Regions from separate parts of the Litoribacillus peritrichatus genome, predicted to be linked through region 2. Evidence: predicted binding sites of a transcription regulator. Region 2 holds the regulator's gene; the other holds the start of a gene.
The links. Region 2 encodes sigma-54, which starts transcription at its own class of promoters, with help from an activator protein. Its sites were predicted from a motif close to TGGCACNNNNNTTGCTNT; they were not measured.
Positions count from the first base shown of each region.

Region 1: a site for sigma-54 is predicted at 1,021-1,038, ahead of fliE (flagellar hook-basal body complex protein FliE). Genes of this name have one in related genera too.

Region 1 covers NZ_BAABBN010000004.1:430,737-433,924, forward strand. The annotation lists gene ABD744_RS03115 (sigma-54-dependent transcriptional regulator) at 1-826, shown strand, start outside; gene fliE (flagellar hook-basal body complex protein FliE) at 1,147-1,512, shown strand; gene fliF (flagellar basal-body MS-ring/collar protein FliF) at 1,620-3,188, shown strand, end outside.
Region 2 covers NZ_BAABBN010000015.1:89,335-92,522, forward strand. The annotation lists gene hpf (ribosome hibernation-promoting factor, HPF/YfiA family) at 17-304, opposite strand; gene ABD744_RS19770 (RNA polymerase factor sigma-54) at 441-1,958, opposite strand; gene lptB (LPS export ABC transporter ATP-binding protein) at 2,119-2,844, opposite strand; gene lptA (lipopolysaccharide transport periplasmic protein LptA) at 2,859-3,188, opposite strand, start outside.

The DNA of each region.
Region 1 (3,188 bases), on a different contig from region 2:
AATAGGCCTTCAGGCTAAGTTGTTGCGTGTGCTTCAGGAGCGGGAAGTTGAGCGTTTAGGGGGTCGAAGAACCATCAAGTTGGATGTTCGGGTGGTGGCAACCACCAACCGGGATCTTCGAGAATATGTTCAGGAAGGTAAGTTCCGAGAAGATTTATATTATCGGTTGAGTGTGTTCCCGCTTCAATGGAAACCATTAAGGGAAAGACCGAGGGACATTGTGCCTTTGGCGAGACGCCTGTTGAAAAAGAATGGTAAGAAAATGGGGAAGGGAACCCTCAAGTTGGATGCAAGTTCAGTTCAGTTGCTGACTCACTACCCTTGGCCTGGCAATGTCCGTGAATTGGATAACGCAGTACAGCGTGCGCTGGTGCTTCAGCAAGGAACGGTCGTGACTGCGGATGACTTCAGATTGGAAATGTCGCCTCCGCCAGTTTATAACGCATCCAATCAAGCGTCGCCTGTTGTTCCTGCATTTGAGCCTGTAGAAGCTCAGGTTCCGGCTTCTGCTGTATCTTCTTCTGCTTCAAGCACACAAACTGCGGGAGTAGGCTATTCTGAAAATCGTGATATAATTAATGCTGAAGCGTCTGCTTTTTCTAATCAGGCCCCGGCGGGTTTGGAATCCCTTCAGAGCGAAGCATCTTTGGGGGATGATCTGAAGCAGAGAGAATTTCAGGTAATCTTAAATACCTTGCGGTCTGTCAGCGGCAGTCGAAAGCAGACCTCAGAAATACTCGGCATCAGCCCACGTACTCTTCGCTACAAGTTAGCCCGGATGCGTGAAAGTGGCTTGGATGTTGATGAATTGCTGGCGGCCTCCTAAAGGGTGGCGGCTACAATAACGGGATCAGTATATCCCGTGAACTAGATCCATGTGGCGTGGATCGAATTCTCCATTTAAGCCCGGTTCATTGGCCGGGCTTTTTTCTGTCTGGTGTAATTGAATTACGTCTCTCATTTTAGCTATCGCCCGTATCCTTGATAACTTTAATACCATCTTCTCTTTTTATTAAAACTTGGCCTGCTTTGTGCTCTTTCCTAGATAACGAAGAAATTAATAACAGGTTTTTGACGCTGTAGCGTCTAGAACAAGCAACGCCGAAATGACTGACAATAAATCGCCGTTTGCTTAAGGAGAAAATAATGGAAGTCAGATCCGATATTTCACAAGTGCTTTCCCAAATGCGTCAGATGAAGTCGCAGGTGCAGGATCAATCTCGAACGAATACTGAGATTGGCCAGGTCATGGATGTTCAAAAGCCTGGGAATGTTGAAAAAGACGACGCGCCAGAATTTTCTCAGTTATTAAAAATGGCTGTTGATCAAGTGAATGAAACTCAAAAAGCGGCTGGTGCATTGGCGACGGCTTATGAGAAAGGTGATCCGACGGTGGATATTCCCGATGTGATGATTGCGTCGCAAAAAGCAAGCGTTGCGTTTCAGGCAATGACACAGGTGAGAAATAAACTCATCAGTGCCTATGAAGACATAATGAAGATGCCAATTTAATGGCAAAACCGGCTGACGTTCAGTTTGGCTAGTGTGAAACGTGCTCGCTAAAACTGTAAAACAAACGTGAAGTAAAAGTCCGCAAGAATTTAAATAGGTATTCGACAATGGCAACGATCGCAGCAGATGCAACTTCAGGTGGCCTACCTGCAGAAGTAGGGAACCAGCAAGTGCCAACCAATCAGCAACAAAATGCAGCGCAGGGCAACACCAATCAACTTGCTCCTCAAAATAATACCCTATCGGAGCTGGAGTCCATTGAAGCCCCTCCGTCGGCCCCTATGCATCCTATCGTTGCGGGCTTTAACCGGCTTGGTATCTTGCGTCAGGCAGGGCTGATTATTGGTTTGGCGGCCAGTGTGGCCATCGCGTTTGCTGTTTTCTGGTGGACCCAAGAAGAAACCTATAAGCCGCTGATCAATGATTTCGGGCGCTACGATGCAGCGGAAGTGATGGAGATTCTGGATCAGGCCAGCATTGTTTATCATGTGGACCCCAACAGCGGCATGTTGATGGTGAAAAGCGATCAGTTTGCCCAGGCCCGACTCAAGCTTGCGGCCCAAGGCATTACTGAAACCCAGGCCATTGGCTACGAGCTTTTGGATAAAGAGCAGGCGCTGGGCACAAGTCAGTTCATGGAAACGACTAAGTACCGACGCAGCCTTGAAGGTGAGTTGGCAAGAACCATTACCAGTATGAATCAGGTAAAAAGTGCGCGTGTGCATTTGGCTATTCCTAAGCGTTCTGTGTTTGTACGGGATACCCGTAAGCCAACGGCATCGGTGTTTCTTGAACTGTACGCAGGACGGGCTTTGAAGCCTGAGCAGTCCATGTCCATCGTCAATTTGGTGGCATCCAGTATTCCTGAGATGAAGCCAGAAGATGTGACTGTGGTGGATCAAAAAGGTCGTTTGTTGTCGATGGAAGATGACAGCAGCGACCTGGCCATTGCTTCGAAACAATTTGACTACACTCGGAAACTGGAAGACACATTATCCCGTCGAATTTACAGTATTCTGGAACCTATTGTTGGTGGTGAAAATTTCAAAGCGGAAGTCTCCGCTGATGTGGATTTCACCACTCGTGAGCAAACAGAAGAACAGTTTAATCCGGATTTACCGGCGCTTCGTTCTGAACAGGTTCTGGATGAAAAGAAAATCGGCGGTATGGAAGGCGGTATTCCTGGTGCACTGTCTAATCAGCCTCCAGGTGAAGTAAGTGTCCCCGAAGTGGCCGGCGCGGGTGAGGATGGTCAACCTCAACCACCAACGAATACGCGTAAACAAGCAACCCGTAACTTTGAATTAGACCGAGTGATCAGTTACACCAATCATGAATTGGGTAAAGTACGTCGCTTGAGTGTTGCCGTTGCGGTAAATGACCTTATTTTACCGGATGAAGAGACCGGTGATCTGAAACGCGTTGCCTGGAGTCAGGAAGAGATCGACAGATTGACTATATTAATTAAAGACACCGTTGGTTTTCAGGCGGCTCGGGGTGACAGTGTGACGGTGATTAACAGCCCGTTCCTGCCTGACGATGAGGCCATGCTGGAAGAACAGCCATTCTGGACGCAGCCTTGGTTCTGGGATATCGCGAAACAAATGCTGGCTATCCTGTTTGTGCTTGCGATTGTCTTCGGTGTGGTTCGTCCGGCGATTAAGAGCCTTACTTCG
Region 2 (3,188 bases):
CGCAGCTACATGTGGTTTAACGGGCCTTGGCTTTTTCTTTATGCTTAATCAGTTGGCGATCCAGCTTATCAGCCAGAGCATCGATTGCTGCGTACAAATCGTCATGCTCTGCGTTAGCAAACACCTCTCCACCGGTTACATGTAACTTGGCTTCTGCTTGTTGTCTTAGTTTTTCTACGCTTAAGGTAACTTGAACGTTGGTTATCTGGTCATAGTGTCGCTCAAGTCGGTCTAATTTGGAAGTAACATATTCGCGAATGTTGGGTGTTAATTCGAGGTGTTGGCCACTGATGTTTACTTGCATATACGGACTCCTTAAATTTGTATATTGTGGTCCAGTGATTTTCCAGTTTCGATGTGCAAACCAGAGGGGTCTGCCGCCCCTTCACCTTTAATATAGCCCCTGCGTTCTTCGAATACAATGATATGTATCAAGTTGTTTAAACCAAACGTTTACGCTCGTTCGATGGTGGTATGTTCATGGCTTCACGGTATTTTGCAATGGTTCGACGAGCAACTTTAATGCCCTGGTCTCCCAGCAAGGTCGCGATTTTGTTATCGCTCAGCGGTTTTTTGGCGTTCTCGGCTGCGACCAGTTTTTTAATGATGGCGCGGATCGCCGTAGAGGAGCATTCCCCGCCGGAGGTTGTGCTCACATGGCTTGAAAAGAAGTACTTTAGTTCGAAAATACCGCGTGGCGTATGGATGTATTTTTGAGTGGTCACCCGGGAAATGGTGGACTCGTGCATTTCCACAGCTTCAGCAATATCGTGCAGAACTAATGGTTTCATTGCTTCATCACCGTAGTCTAAAAAGCCACGTTGATGCTCCATGATTTTGGTCGATACTTTCAGCAATGTCTCATTTCGGCTCTGAAGGCTTTTGAGGAACCATTTGGCTTCCTGCATGTTGTCTTTCAGGAACGTATTATCGGTGCTGTTATCCGCTCTGCGTATCAATGACGCATAGCTTGGGTTGATTCGAATCTTAGGGGTGATTTCGGGGTTGAGATCCACCCGCCAGCGACCCTGTATTTTTTGAACGACCACATCGGGTACAACATAGTCGGGGGTTTGTTGGTCAATCTGTTCACCGGGACGAGGGTGAAGGGTTTGAATTAAATCAATGATCTTCTTCAGTACATCTTCTTTGAGACGTGCTTTTCGCATGATGCCGGCAAAATCTTTGTTGCCGAGCAATTCGAGGTAGCGTAAAACCACAATTTTGGCTTCAGGCAAATGCGGTGTTTCAGGAGGCATTTGATTGAGCTGAACCTGAAGGCATTCCTGAAGGCTTCTGGCGCCGGTACCAACCGGGTCAAAGCGTTGGATCAAAGTCAGAACCGCTTCCACTTCGTCCGTTTCAACTTGTTCTTCGTCAGGCAGGTTGAGTTCCTGATTAACGCTGATGCAGATGTCTTCAACAGACGTCTGAAGGTATCCGTCGGTATCGATACCATCAATGATGTTTTCGGCAATGACTTTGTCTGTGTCCGTCATTGGCGTCAGGTTCAGCTGCCAGCTCAAGTGATCTTGTAAGGTTTCGGTGACGGAATTTCTGGATTCGAAATCGAAACCGTCGTCGTCAGAGGGTGCGACGGCGGAAGTCGGGGTGTGTTGATAAATGTCGTCCCAGCCGGTATCAATACCAAGGTCTTCCGGGATGTCGTTGTTCCATTCCCCTTCGGCTGAAACTTCGTCAGTATTGGTGTTGTTGATTTCTTCTTGTTCGGCGCTTGGTTGTTGATCCAGAGGTTTTTCAGCCATTTTGTCTTCAATGGACTGTTGCGGGCCTTGTTCGAAATCTTCTTCCACTTCAAGCATCGGGTTGTTTTCTAATGCTTGTTGAATTTCTTGCTGAAGGTCGAGGGTCGATAATTGCAGTAAGCGAATTGCTTGTTGCAACTGAGGGGTCATCGTCAGGGATTGACCCATCTTGAGCTGAAGCGATGTTTTCATAAATTACAACGTATCCTTATGCTTTCACTCAGCATGTATGGTGTACCTAAAAGTATCTAAAATAAAATCCATACAAGCAATTTATTTGCCATTGGCAACCAAGTATAAACCAAAAAAAAAGCGACAGTGTTGATTTGTGTGTCTTGTTTGTCTCAAAACCTCAGAGATTGAAGTTTTCTCCCAGGTAAATATCTTTTACTTTTTGATTGTTGAGTACATCTTCACTTTGGCCCTGGGCAATGATGTGTCCTTCGCCAACAATGTAGGCCTGATCACAGATGCCGAGCGTTTCTCGGACATTATGGTCGGTAATCAGAACACCAATCCCCAACCCTTTTAAGTGATTAATAATGCCTTGAATGTCATTGACTGAAATAGGGTCGACACCTGCAAAAGGCTCATCCAAAAGAATAAACTGTGGGTCGGTGGCTAACGCTCTGGCAATCTCAACGCGACGTCGTTCACCGCCTGACAAACTCATACCCAATGAATCCCTAATGTGGGTAATGTGAAATTCCTGAAGCAGGTATTCGAGCTTTTCTTGCTTTTGTGCTTTGGATAATTCGGTTCTCAGCTCTAAAATGCCGTAAATGTTCTGTGATACCGTCAGTTTTCTGAAAATGGAAGCTTCTTGGGGCAGGTAGCCTAACCCTGCTTCAGCTCGTCCGTGCATGGGGTAGTGGGTGATGTCTTTGCCATCAATGCTGACAGTGCCATTATCGGGCTTAACCAAACCTACAATCATGTAAAAGCAGGTGGTTTTACCTGCGCCGTTTGGGCCGAGCAGGCCAACCACTTCGCCGCTGGATACGGAGAGTGAAACGTCCTGAATGATCTTTCTTGATTTATAACTCTTGGCCAGATGTTTGGCTTCCAAAATACTCATACGATGAAGGGCCTTTATTTCTGGGGTTCAGAGTCAGACGATTTGTCTTTGATCTGGGGGTTGATTATAAATTTAACTCGAGAATCGCCAGGGTTGGTTTTCGGGTCGCTTGCACTGGCCTTCAGTTCTCCTGTATCCAGGGAGTAGGTGATTTTATTACTTTCTAAAACGTCTTCGCCGCGAAAGACTTTACCGTTGCCTGTTACGATGGCGTTGTTCTCTTTGACTTTGAGGTCAAGCTTGTTGCCTTCGATGTGGGTTGGTTCTTCACCGGGATTCAGAATTTGCTGGTATTTGGCTGGGCTACCAAAGGCTTCCATGCGGGTCACTTCGTTGTTTTCTGA